One region of the Cellulosimicrobium sp. G4 BAM 1002 genome, then DNA from elsewhere that is predicted to be linked to it. Evidence: predicted binding sites of a transcription regulator. Region 1 holds the regulator's gene; each other region holds the start of a gene.
The links. The regulator HrcA, encoded in region 1, represses chaperone genes, less so after heat shock. The targets are predictions, from matches to a motif close to TTNGCACTCGNNNNNNNCGAGTGCNAA.
Positions count from the first base shown of each region.

Region 2: the regulator HrcA is predicted to act here: its motif matches at 3,095-3,121, upstream of groES (co-chaperone GroES).
Region 3: the regulator HrcA is predicted to act here: its motif matches at 1,278-1,304, upstream of groL (chaperonin GroEL).

Region 1 is NZ_CP182109.1:2,918,688-2,923,102, forward strand. Features, by position in the region: gene ACMXGY_RS13255 (16S rRNA (uracil(1498)-N(3))-methyltransferase) at 1-254, opposite strand, end outside; gene dnaJ (molecular chaperone DnaJ) at 268-1,392, opposite strand; gene hrcA (heat-inducible transcriptional repressor HrcA) at 1,514-2,530, opposite strand; gene ACMXGY_RS13270 (DUF3097 domain-containing protein) at 2,711-3,574, shown strand; gene ACMXGY_RS13275 (DUF2189 domain-containing protein) at 3,911-4,415, opposite strand, start outside.
Region 2 is NZ_CP182109.1:1,328,153-1,332,567, reverse strand. Features, by position in the region: gene guaB (IMP dehydrogenase) at 1-762, opposite strand, end outside; gene ACMXGY_RS06060 (MerR family transcriptional regulator) at 803-1,894, opposite strand; gene ACMXGY_RS06055 (WhiB family transcriptional regulator) at 2,197-2,487, shown strand; gene groES (co-chaperone GroES) at 2,650-2,946, opposite strand; gene ACMXGY_RS06045 (THUMP-like domain-containing protein) at 3,191-4,415, shown strand, end outside.
Region 3 is NZ_CP182109.1:3,765,169-3,769,583, reverse strand. Features, by position in the region: gene ACMXGY_RS16750 (glycoside hydrolase family 15) at 1-1,163, opposite strand, end outside; gene groL (chaperonin GroEL) at 1,467-3,092, shown strand; gene ACMXGY_RS16740 (urease subunit gamma) at 3,416-3,718, shown strand; gene ureB (urease subunit beta) at 3,757-4,206, shown strand; gene ACMXGY_RS16730 (urease subunit alpha) at 4,210-4,415, shown strand, end outside.

The DNA of each region.
Region 1 (4,415 bases):
ACGAGCGTGACGACGACGCCGGGCGCGGGCTCGCGGTCGACCTCCTGGACGAGCAGCGTCACCCGGCCCGCCTCGGTGTCCTCGACCACGCAGCGCAGGCGCAGCCCGTCGCCGTCGACCACGTCGACGCGCTCACCGCGTGCCTTGCGCTGCACGACGCCCGCGTGGCGGCCCTCGGCGCCGTCGAGCACGTAGCGGTCGCCGGGGACGACCGTGTCCACGCCGCTCTCGGCGAGAAAGACGGGTGCGCTCACGCCCGGGCCCCGCTCAGCGCCCGGAGAGCTTGTCGCGCAGGCGGGAGAACACGCCCGGGTGCGCGGCGGACAGGCGCGGCTCCGGCCGCTCCTCGCCGCGCAGCGCCGCGAGCGAGCGCAGGAGCTGCTCCTGCTCCTCGTCCAGCTCTCTCGGCACCAGGACCTCGATGTGCACGTTGAGGTCGCCGCGGCCGTTGCCGTGCAGGTGCCCGACACCGAGGTTCTTCAGCGTGACGATCTGCCCCGGCTGCGTGCCCGGACGCAGGTCGATCTCCTGGGCGCCGTCGAGCGTCTCGAGCTCGAGCACGGTGCCGAGCGCGGCAGCCGTCATCGGCACCTGGAGGGTGCAGTGCAGGTCGTCGCCGCGGCGGACGAACGTGTCGTGGTTGCGCTCGCGGATCTCGACGTACAGGTCGCCCGCCGGGCCACCTGCAGGCCCGACCTCGCCCTGCGACGTGAGCTTGATGCGCGTGCCCGTGTCGACGCCGGCCGGGACGTTGACGGTGATCGAGCGCCGGCTGCGCACCCGGCCCTCGCCGGAGCACTCCGCGCACGGCTCGGGGATGACGGTGCCGAACCCCTGGCACGCGGCGCACGGGGCGCTCGTCATGACCTGGCCGAGGAACGAGCGCGCCACGCGCTGGACCGTGCCGCGGCCGTGGCACACGTCGCACGTGCGCGGCGACGTGCCGGGGCGACAGCACGTGCCGCCGCACGTCCCGCACACCACGGCCGTGTCGACCTGGAGCTCGCGCTGGGCGCCGAACGTCGCCTCCGCGAGGTCGATGTCGAGGCGCACGAGCGCGTCCTGGCCACGGCGGGCGCGCGGGATCGGACCCTGCTGCGCCTGGCCACCGCCGAAGAACGTCTCGAAGATGTCCTGGAAGCCGAACCCGCCGCCCATCGGGCCGCCGGCCCCGCCTCCGGGCGCGCTCGGGTCGAAGCCGAGGTCGTACTGCTGGCGCTTCTCCGGGTTCGACAGCACCTCGTAGGCGCGCGCGACGTCCTTGAAGCGGTCGCCCGCCTCCTCGCCCGCGACGTCCGGGTGCAGCTCGCGCGCGAGCTTGCGGTACGCCTTCTTGATCTGGTCCTGGCTGGCGTCACGCGTCAGGCCGAGGATCTCGTAGTAGTCGCTCACACGTCACTCTCTGCTGGTGCCGGTCGTGGGCCGGCGGGCCGGCCGGGGTCGGGGATGCTCGGGCGAAGCTCGGGAGCAGGGTCGCGGGCGGCGGGCCGCACCGGTCCGCAGCCGGGGCGGCTCACGTGCCGAGCACCCGCGACATGTAGCGCGCGACCGCCCGTACGGCCGCGATCGTGCCCGGATAGTCCATGCGCGTGGGGCCGATCGAGCCGACCAGCGCGACCGTGTCCCCGTCGCTACCGTATCCGGTCGTCACGACGGAGGTCTCCGAGAGGCCCTCGAGCTGGGTCTCGTGGCCGATCCGCACGCTGACGCCGGACTCCGCCGCCATCTCCGTGAGGAGGCCCAGGAGGACGACCTGCTCCTCGAGCGCCTCGAGGACGGGGCGCAGGGCGTGCTCGAACCGCATGCCCGCGCGCGCGAGGTTGGCCGTCCCGGCGAGGACGATCCGCTCCTCGCTCTCCTCCGCGAGCGTCTGCGCGACGAGGTCGCCGACGGCCTCGACGAGCGGGGCGTCGTCGGGGTGGAAGCCGTCGCGCACCGCCGCGAACCCCGACGTCAGGTCGGCGAGCCGCTTGCCCGCCGCCGCCGCGTTGAGGCGCGCGCGCACCTCGGCGAGCGTGCCCTCGTCGGGCACCGCGGCGACCTCCAAGGTGCGCTGCTCGACCCGCCCGGTGTCGGTGATGATCACGACGAGCAGGCGCGCGTCGCCCACGGGCACGAGCTCGAGGTGACGCAGGCCCGAGCGCCGCAGCGACGGGTACTGCACGACCGCGACCTGGCCGGTGATCTGGGCGAGGAGGCGGCCGGCGCGGGCGATGACGTCGTCGAGGTCCACGCCCTCGGACAGGAACGTCTCGATCGCGCGCTTCTCCGGCGCCGACAGCGGCTTGACGCCCGACAGCCGGTCGACGAACAGCCGGTAGCCCTTGTCCGTCGGCACGCGGCCGGCGGACGTGTGCGGCTGGGCGATGTACCCCGCGTCCTCGAGCGCCGCCATGTCGTTGCGGATCGTCGCGGGCGAGACCCCGAGCTCGTGGCGCTCGGTGAGGATGCGCGAACCCACGGGCTCCCGCGTGAGGACGTAGTCCTCGACGATGGCCCGCAGCACCTCCAGACGGCGCTCCTCGCTCACGTCCACCTCCCGTGCACCGCTCCGCACCGCCGGGCAGGCGGGCTGGTCTCGGCACTCTCGACCTTCGAGTGCCAATCCTACGCGTCCGCGACGACTCGTCCTCGGCCCTCCGCTCGTCGCGAACGCGTACCCGCGTGTCGCGCGCCGGTCCGCGCCGCGCGACGAACCTAGGGTGTCGGGGTGTCCTTCGACCGCTACGGCTCCGACGTCCTCGGCGGCACGCCCGCCCCCGCCCACCACCGGCAGCGACCGGTCTCCCGTCCGCAGCCCGCCGAGCGCGGGCTCGTCGTGGAGGACGTGCAGACCGGGTGGGTCGGCGCCGTCGTGCGGGTCGAGAAGTCCGGCGGCATGCACGTCGTCGTGCTCGAGGACCGCGCGGGCCGCACACGCACGTTCCCCCTCGGCCCCGGCTTCTGGGTCGACGGCGCCCCGGTCGAGCTCACCGCCCCCGTCACCTCCCGCCCCCCCGCTCCCCCGTCGCGCACCGCGTCCGGCTCGCGCGCCGTCGTCGGGCAGCGGGCACGCGTCGCGCGCGGCAGCCGCATCTGGGTCGAGGGCAAGCACGACGCCGAGCTGGTGGAGAAGGTCTGGGGCGACGACCTGCGTGTCGAGGGCGTCGTCGTCGAGCCCCTCCACGGCGTGGACGACCTCGCCGCGGCGCTCGCGGACTTCGGCCCGACGCCGCAGCGCCGGGTCGGCGTGCTCGTGGACCACCTCGTCGCCGGCAGCAAGGAGCGGCGGATCGCCGACGAGGCCCTGCGGAGCGTGCCCGCCGGCACGGTCATGGTGCTCGGCCACCCGTACGTCGACGTGTGGCAGGCCGTGAAGCCGGCGCGCGTCGGGCTGGAGCGCTGGCCCGTGATCGAGCGCGGCACCGAGTGGAAGCGCGGGATCCTGCGCGAGCTCGGCTGGCCCGCCGCGTCGGCGGAGGACGTCGGTCGTGCGTGGCAGCGCATCCTCGGCACCGTCCGGACCTACGCCGACCTGGAGCCGTCCTTGCTCGGGCGCGTGGAGGAGCTCATCGACTTCGTGACCGCACCCTGAGCGACGGCGCCACCGTCTGCCCGTGGCCTCGGCACCTCAGGGGAGGACTGCGACGGCCTCGACCTCCACGAGGAGGTCCGGCTCGCCGAGCGCGGTGACCTCAGCAGCGTGATCGGGCGGACGAGGTCGAAGCCCAGGCGCTGCGCCTCGTGCACGTCGGCGTAGGCCTGCTCGGTCTGCGCGGCCAGGTCGCCCGGGCCTCGACCCCTCGGCGACCGACACCTGCGCGTAGACCTCGGGCTGCGGCAGTGCGGACGGGTCGAGCAGCCGAACCGGCACCGGCACCTCCGTGCTCGTGGGAACTCCCTGGGGCCGGGCGTCGCCCGGCCAGGGCGGTCAGGCGGGCATCCCGCCCGTCAGCCGGCGATAGGCGTAGCCGACCGCGACGTAGCTGAGGGGGATCGTCACGAAGAGACCGAGGCCGCACGGGATCGCGCCGAGGATGTTGATGCCGAAGAGCGCGAGCAGGAGCAGGAACATCTGGCCGAAGTTCTTCGCGACCAGCGAGAAGCTCGTGCGGATCGCGGTGATCGCGTCCTGGCGCTGGTCGAGGGCGACGTAGTAGACGAATGCGGAGAAGAGCAGGACGGCCAACCCGGGCAGGATGCACAGGACGAGCCCGACGCCGGTGAGGATGCCCACGATCAACGCGGCGAGGATCACGTTGACGACGTTGCCGATCCGGAAGAACGCCGCGACGTCGGGACGGCGGCCGTCGACCTCGTCGAGCGCGCCCCGGGTGAAGAAGGCGGTGATCAGGTAGCCGATCACGGTGCCCACGATCCCGAGCAGGATGCTCGTGAACGTGATGCCCGTGACCGCGAAGACGTTGGTGTCCGTG
Region 2 (4,415 bases), 1.6 Mb from region 1:
CGCCCGCTGCCACGCGTCGCCGAAGTAGCCGATCGCGGCACCGACGAGGAGCCGGCCCTGGCCGTCCTTCGAGGCCTGCGGGAACTGCTCGGACTTGACGAAGTCCTTGACCGTGATGAGCCCGCTGAGCCGACCGTCCGCGTCGACGAGCGGGAGGCGCTCGAGCTTGTGCTTGCGCAGGAGGGCCGTCGCCTCCTCGCGCGAGATGCCGGCCGGGCCCGTGATGAGCGGCTGCGGCGTCATGACCTCGTCGACCTTGGTCGTCGCCCACTCGGCGACGGGCGTGAAGCGCAGGTCGCGGTTGGTGACCATGCCGATGAGGCGGCGCTCGGCGTCGAGCACGGGGAACCCGGAGATGCGGTACTCGCCGGCCGTCTTGTCGAGCTCCTCGAGCGTGGCGTCGGGGCCGATCGTCACGGGGTTGTCGATGATCCCGGTCTGCGTGCGCTTGACGAGGTCGACCTGCAGCGCCTGGTCCTCGATGGACAGGTTGCGGTGCAGCACGCCGATCCCGCCCTGGCGGGCCATGGCGATCGCCATGCGCGACTCGGTCACGGTGTCCATGGCCGCCGACACGAGCGGGACGCGGATCGAGATCTCGCGCGTGAGGCGCGTGGTCGTGTCGATGTCCGACGGGGCCAGGTCCGAGTAGCCGGGCTGCAGCAGGACGTCGTCGTAGGTGAGGCCGAGGAACCCGAAGGGGTCGCGCTCGGGCACCGAGACGGAGGTGGATGCGGAACCGGGGACGGGCGAGGCGGTCACACCAGGATTCTACGCCGCGGGCCCCCGGCGTATTCCCGCCTCAGCGGACGACGGCGAGCAGCTCGTGGAGGAGCCCCGGGAAGCTGCGCACCCGGTGGACGGTCGCGGCGAGCGGCAGGTCGCCGACCGCCTCGTCGCTGGGCAGGCCGACGAACACGGGCAGGTCCGGGTTCGCCTCGTGCGTCGCGTGGACGATCCCGAGGTCGGGCCGCGCCTGCGTGGTGACCATCGCGACGGCTGACGGGCGGACCATCGTCACGAGCTCGAGGGTGCGGTGGACGTTGGCGGGGCCGGTGACGATGCGTGCCATCGCCCCGTGCGACGCGAGCGACGCGGCCAGGGCGTGCGCCGCGAGCGGCAGGGGCTCGTCGGGGGCGGCGAAGACGAGCACGATCCGGCGCATCCGGCTCGGGTGGTTCCGGGGCGGCCCTCCCGCGGCAACGATCGCGTCCTCGCTGGCCTGCGTGTACTCGCGCAGGGCGCCGAGCGTCGCGTTCGCGAGCACGATCTCGGGGACCTCGCCCGGCCCGGCCAGCACGGTCCGCTCCGCGAGCCGCCCGAGCGCGGGCTCCACGAGGTCCGACCACCACGCCGCCGGGTCGGCGGTCGCGGGGATCCGCAGGAGGCGGTCGCACGTGCGCTGGTCGTAGGCGATCGCCGCGTCGACGACGTCGGACACGCGCGTGGGGCGCGGCACCTCGCGCACCCCGACGGAGCGCGGCACGCCCGGCCGGCGCGCCTCCCCTCCGGGGACGGCGCGCAGGAACGGGCGGGACGGCGCGTCGGGCACGGTCGCCGCGACGTCCTCGGCCGGCGCCTCGTCGTCGGCGTCCGTCGCTCTCGCGTCGACGTCGAGCTCGTCGAGCGCAACCCCGCCCCGATGGGCGTCGAGCTCGTCCGCCCCGGCGGCGAGCGCTGCCCGGGCCGCGTCGGCGGGCGCGACGCCGTCGAGGGTCAGGCGACGCATGACGACCAGGCGTGCGACGTCGTCGTCGGTGTAGCGGCGGTGGGAGCCGGCGCGGTGCTGCGACGGACCGAGCCCGTAGCGGCGGTCCCAGGTGCGCAGCGTCGCGGGCGCGACGCCGAGCCGGCGCGCGACGGCGGCGACGGCGAGGCCAGGGCTGGTCGACATGCTCGGTCGGGCTCCCTCGGGGTCAGGGGCGGACCGGACGGGGGTCATGCATCGATTCTGCCGAGCGGACCCTCCTCCCGCCACCTCGCCCAGGTCACAGTCGTGCACCCTTCGCGCCAGGCTTGTGCGACGTTTGTTCACCTCTCACCCAAACGCGCCACCGCGCCTGGATCGCGTCAGCCCTGACCGAGGCGCGCCTCGATCGGTGAAGCGGTCCGTCGCACCGAGTGCGGCGACCTGCCCGTTCACGGTTTCAGCACAGGGGCTTGAACAACTCCTGCAACGCTTGTAGGTTGTTCGCCATGGCAGAGATCTCGAGGCTTCCCGGACCCGTCATGGAACTCTGGGAGTGGCAGTACCAGGGTTCGTGTCGCGACGCCGACGACACGCTGTTCTTCCACCCCGAGGGCGAGCGAGGGTCGACCCGCCGACGTCGCGCAGAAGCGGCGAAGGCGATCTGCCACTCGTGCCCCGTGATGATGCAGTGCCGCGAGCAGTCGCTGCGCGTGCGTGAGCCGTACGGCGTGTGGGGCGGGCTGAGCGAGGACGAGCGCGCCGCCATCCTCGCCGGTGGCGCGCGCCGCACGGGCTGACGCCCGCCCCGCGGCGCCCGAGACCGACGGGCACGGCACCGGTCCGACGACGCACCGGGCGCACGTGCGCACGACCCGTAGGCGGTGGGGCGACCGTCCACGGACGCAGCAGGGCCCCGCGACCCGAAGGTCGCGGGGCCCTGCTGTGCAGAACGGTCGGCGTCAGCCGACCACCACGGCGAGGATGTCGCGCGCGGACAGGACTAGGTAGTCCTCGCCGCCGTACTTGACCTCGGTGCCGCCGTACTTGCTGTAGATGACCTTGTCGCCGACGCTCACGTCGAGCGGGACGCGGTTGCCGTTGTCGTCGACACGGCCCGGACCGACTGCCAGGACCTCGCCCTCCTGGGGCTTCTCCTTGGCGGTGTCCGGGATGACCAGGCCGGATGCGGTCGTGGTCTCGGCCTCGAGGGCCTTCACGACGATCCGGTCCTCGAGCGGCTTGATGGGGACCGACACGTCGGACCTCCCCTTTCGCTATGAGAACTGCAACGGATGGGTCGAGCGCTCCCTGCCGGCCGTCGTCGCGGGTGCCGGACGGCATGATCGCTCGTGGTGCCGCCCTCGCCCGTGAGCGGTGGCGGCACGCCTCAAATCTAGGTCGCCGTTAGCACTCGGTCAAGGCGAGTGCCAACTCTCCCCCGGCGGACGCCGTGACCGCTGGCTGCGCACCACGCCGCAGGTCCGTGGAAGGATCGACGCCATGGACGCCGCCACGCTGTCGAAGCTGCTCAGCCCCGAGGGCTGGGCGCTGCTCAGCGCGCTCCCGCCGTACGACGAGCAGCAGGCGCTCGTGCTCTCCGCGGGACTGCGCGCCAAGGGCGTCGACCCCGACCTCGCAGCCGCGGCGCTGACCCAGTCGCGACTGCGCGCGGCGGCGCGCGGCAAGCTCGGCGCGTTCGCCGACGGCATGCTCTTCACCCAGGCGGGCCTCGAGCAGGCGACGCGGCTCGTCGTCGCGGGCCTGCACGCCCAGCGGTACCGCGACGCGGGCGTGCACCGGGTCGCGGACCTCACGAGCGGGATCGGGGTCGACGCGCTCGCGTTCGCGGCGTCCGAGCTCGAGGTGCTCGCGACCGACGTCGACGAGCTCACCGCGGCGGTCGCGACCGTGAACCTGCGCCACTTCCCCGAGGCCGAGGTGCGCCACGGGGACGGCCTGGCGCTCGACCTCGAGGGCGAGCGGATCGACGGCGTCTACGCCGACCCGGCGCGGCGCACCCGCTCCGGCTCGCGCGTGTTCGACCCGAAGGCCTACGCACCGCCGCTCGACGCGGTCTGGGCGCTGCGCGAACGCGTGCCGGCGGTCGGCATCAAGGTCGGGCCCGGGATCTCGCACGACGGCCTGCCCGTCGACGCCGAGACCGAGTGGGTGTCGGTCGACGGCGACGTCGTCGAGGCCGGCCTGTGGTTCGGCCCGCTCGCCCCCGACGGCCCCGGTCGCTCCGCGCTCGTCCTCACCACGCGCGCGGCGACGGACGGCACGGGAGACACCCGCACGGCGACGCGCCGCCTGGCCCACCGCCCGGGCGACGACGACGTCGTGCCCGACGTGGGCGGCGTCGGGCAGTACCTCTACGAGCCCGACGGCGCGGTGATCCGCGCCGGACTGGTCGCCCACGCCGCGCGCGAGCTCGGCGGGCGCCTCCTCGACCGCACGATCGCCTACGTGACGACGGACTCCCCGGCCCGCCTCGACGAGTCGGGGCTGGCCGAGGGCCTGGCGCGGGGCTACCGCGTGCTCGACACGATGCCGTTCGGCCTCAAGCGGCTGAAGGCGTACCTGCGCGAGCGCGGCGTCGGGCGCCTGACGATCAAGAAGCGCGGCACCGCGGTGACGCCCGAGCAGCTGCGCCGCCAGCTCGCGCTGACCGGCGACGCGACGGCGACGATCGTGCTGACGCGCGTGGGCGGGTCCCAGCAGGTGC
Region 3 (4,415 bases), 850 kb from region 1:
GACGCGCGCCACGCGTCGGTCGCTCCCGCGAGCGGCTCCGGCTGGAACGGGGGCAGGACGAACGCGGTCGACGCGTCACGGGCGCCGCCCGTCACGTGCCGGGGGTAGCCCTGGCTCCCGAACGCGTCCTCGACCGCCGCGCGCAGGCGGTCCGCACCGCGCGCCGCCGCGGCCGACCGCGACCAGCGGTCGGTGGCGCCGTAGACGTCGGCCGCGCCCTCGAGCCCGGCGAGCAGCGGCCCGGCGGTGCCGAGAGTGAGGGACGTGGGCTCGACCTCCCAGTAGTCGCTCGACGCCGGGGGCAGCGAGTCCTGCGAACCGCCGTCGTCGACGAGCGACAGTGCGTGGTCGGTCGCGGCGTCGACGAGGGGACGCAGCTCCTCCGCCACCTCGCGACGCTCGTCCCCGGGCGTCTCGGACAGCACGACGTCCGCCGCCCACAGGACCCACCCGACGCCGTCGGACTGGAGCCCGCGGTCGTCGGGCACGCCCGAGCCGTCGGGTAGGTACCGCGCCTGGAACGACCCGTCGTCCTCCTGCACGTCGGCGAGGAAGCGCAGGACGGCGCGCGCGTCGTCGACGTGGCCGGTGCGGGCGAACGCGACGGCGGCGAACGAGGCGTCGCGCGGCCAGACGTACCGCCACTTCGGCGACGCGGCCGCGAGCGACGCGCCGTTGCCGAGCGTCAGGGCCCGCAGGTCGAGCAGAGCGGCCTGGCCGAGGTCTGCGAAGGGCCCCTCTGCGCCCGGGACGACGCCGGCCGCGAGCCACGCGCGCGAGGCGGCGGCTGCGTCGTGCGCGCGGCCGTCGTCGAGGAGCGTTGCTGCGTCGAGCCGCGGGCCGGCGACCTGTGCGAGGCGGTTCGCCTCGCCGTCGGCAGGGTCGACGCCTCCGGCGAGCGCCGCGGGGTCGAGCGTGGCGGGGTCGAGGACCCGGCTCCCCTCGAGGAAGACGGCGGTGGACCCCGGGGCCAGCCGCAGGAGTGCGGGTCCGTCCGGGCCGGACGCGACGGCGACGCCGTCCTGGTAGAGGTCGATGTGCTCGCCCGTGGGCGCGGCGGCGACGGCGGTCGCCGCGGTGAGGCCGAGGGCGGGGACCAGCACGAAGCCGGCCAGGGCTGCTGCGAGGCGCCACGACGGTGTTGCGCGGATCACACCGCGCATCCTAGGGGAGCGCGACCACGGCGCGAGCACCGTGCCGGTTCCGCTCGTCGCGATACGCGCCGGACGGCGGAGGTGCTGTCTTGCACTCGCCGGGTGCGAGTGCCAATAATGGCGTTAGCACTCTCGCCATGAGAGTGACAGCAGTGACCAGCATCGGCAGCCGCTCAGCGTGGCTGCGGAGCACCACACCAGGTCGACAGGTGAGGCCCGCCCCGGCGGCGTGACATGAACGCCGCCCGTCGCGGGCCGTCCGTCGCGGGCGCCGGCCGACCGCCACACGCCACCAGCGGAGGATCATTCCCCATGGCAAAGATCATCGCCTTCAACGAGGAGGCCCGTCGCGGGATGGAGCGCGGGCTCAACGTCCTCGCCGACACCGTGAAGGTCACCCTCGGCCCCAAGGGCCGCAACGTCGTGCTCGACAAGAAGTGGGGCGCGCCGACGATCACGAACGACGGCGTCTCCATCGCCAAGGAGATCGAGCTCGAGGACCCGTACGAGAAGATCGGCGCGGAGCTCGTCAAGGAGGTCGCCAAGAAGACCGACGACGTCGCGGGTGACGGCACCACGACCGCCACCGTGCTCGCCCAGGCGCTCGTGCGCGAGGGCCTGCGCAACGTCGCCGCCGGCTCGAACCCGATCGCGCTCAAACGCGGCATCGAGAAGGCCGTCGACGCGGTGACCGAGCAGCTGCTCAACGCCGCCAAGGAGATCGAGACCAAGGAGGAGATCGCCGCCACGGCTGCCATCTCCGCCGGTGACCCCGCGATCGGCGAGCTCATCGCCGAGGCCCTCGACAAGGTGGGCAAGGAGGGCGTCATCACGGTCGAGGAGTCGAACACGTTCGGCCTCGAGCTCGAGCTCACCGAGGGCATGCGCTTCGACAAGGGCTTCCTCGCGCGCTACTTCGAGACGGACCCCGAGCGCCAGGAGGCCGTGCTCGAGGACCCGTACGTCCTCATCGTCGAGTCCAAGATCTCGAACGTGAAGGACCTGCTCCCGGTCCTCGACCAGGTCATGAAGGCCGGCCGCTCGCTCCTCATCATCGCCGAGGACGTCGAGGGCGAGGCGCTCGCGACCCTGGTGCTCAACAAGATCCGTGGCACGTTCAAGTCCGTCGCCGTCAAGGCCCCGGGCTTCGGCGACCGCCGCAAGGCCATGCTCCAGGACATCGCGATCCTCACCGGCGGCCAGGTCATCACCGAGACGGTGGGCCTCAAGCTCGAGAGCGCGACGCTCGACCTGCTCGGCCAGGCGCGCAAGGTCGTCGTCACCAAGGACGAGACCACGATCGTCGAGGGTGCCGGCGACGCCGACCTCATCGCGGGTCGCGTGAACCAGATCCGTTCCGAGATCGAGAAGTCGGACTCCGACTACGACCGCGAGAAGCTCCAGGAGCGCCTCGCCAAGCTCGCGGGCGGCGTCGCCGTCATCAAGGCGGGCGCGGCGACCGAGGTCGAGCTCAAGGAGCGCAAGCACCGCATCGAGGACGCCGTGCGCAACGCGAAGGCTGCCGTCGAGGAGGGCATCGTCGCCGGTGGTGGCGTCGCGCTCATCCAGGCCGGTGCCGTGGCGTTCGAGAAGCTCGAGCTCGAGGGTGACGAGGCGACCGGTGCCGCGATCGTGCGTGCCGCGATCGACGCGCCGCTCAAGCAGATCGCGATCAACGCGGGCCTCGAGGGCGGCGTCGTGGCGGAGAAGGTGCGCAACCTCCCGTCGGGCCACGGCCTCAACGCCGCGACCGGCGTCTACGAGGACCTCCTCGCCGCCGGCGTGAACGACCCGGTCAAGGTCACGCGCTCCGCGCTGCAGAACGCCGCCTCGATCGCGGCGCTCTTCCTCACGACCGAGGCCGTCGTGGCCGACAAGCCGGAGAAGAACCCGCCGATGCCGGGTGGCGACGGCGGCATGGGCGGCATGGACTTCTGATCCACCGCTGAACCGCCGCCCGGCTCGTCCGGGTGACGTCGCAGGACATCGAGGGCCGTCGGCCGGGTTCGCCCGGTCGGCGGCCTTCGTCGTGCCCGGACACCGTGCCGAACCCGGGATTCCGCGTCACCCGACGCGTCAGCTGGCCGTCAACCCCGGGTTCGGCGCCCGGGACGCCCAACCCGGGGTTCGTGCGCACAGCGAGGCGCGGGTGGCACACAAGCCCGGGTTCGGCACGGGGATCTGGCCGTGCGGGGCGCGGTACACGTGCGTATAACGCCGTGTATACACGCCGGAAACGAACGCGCGGCAGGATCTGCGCCATGCACCTCACTCCGGCGGACACCGAGAAGCTCCTGCTCGCCGTCGCGGGCATGGTCGCCCGCGACCGCCGTGAGCGCGGCGTGCTGCTCAACTACCCCGAGACCGTCGCGCTGCTCACCACCTGGGTGATCGAGCGCGCTCGCGAGGGTGCAGGCGTCGAGGAGCTCATGGTCTCCGGACGTGAGGTCCTGCGCCGCGACGAGGTCATGGACGGGGTCGCCGAGATGCTGCCCGACGTCCAGGTCGAGGCGACGTTCCCCGACGGGCGCAAGCTCGTCACCATCCACCAGCCGATCGCCTGACCGGCCCGGCCGGCAGCAGGAACGAGGACGGGACGCACATGGCAGGCATCAGCACGAGCGGTCCGGGCGCGGTCCGGCTCAGGAGCGGCGCCGAGGACGTGCCCGTCGTCCTCAACGCCGACCGCACCGACGACGAGCGCGTCACCCTGGTCGTGATCAACACCGGCGACCGGCCCGTGCAGATCGGCTCCCACCTGCACCTCCCGGACGCGAACTCCGCCCTCGCGTTCGACCGCGCCGCGGCCCACGGCTTCCGCCTCGACGTCCCGTCCGGCACGTCACGACGCTTCGAGCCCGGCGCGTCCGCCGAGGTCGAGGCGGTCGCCCTGCGCGGCCGACGGCGCGTGCCCGGCCTGCAGCGCGGCAAGCCCGACGGCGGCGCACTCGACCGCGTGGACGTCGCACCCGAGCAGACCACGGCCCCGGGCGGACCGTCCGCACCCCGCGACACCGCGCCGTCGGGCACGACCACCCCCGAGGAGGACTGACGCATGGTCGCGATCTCGCGCGAGCGCTACGTCGCGCTGTACGGGCCGACGACGGGCGACCAGGTCCGCCTCGGCGACACCGACCTGTGGATCGCGGTCGAGGAGGACCGCACGTTCGGGGGCGAGGAGGTCGTCTTCGGCGGCGGGAAGTCGATCCGCGAGTCGATGGCGCAGGGGTCCACGACCCGCGCCGAGGGTGCGCTCGACAC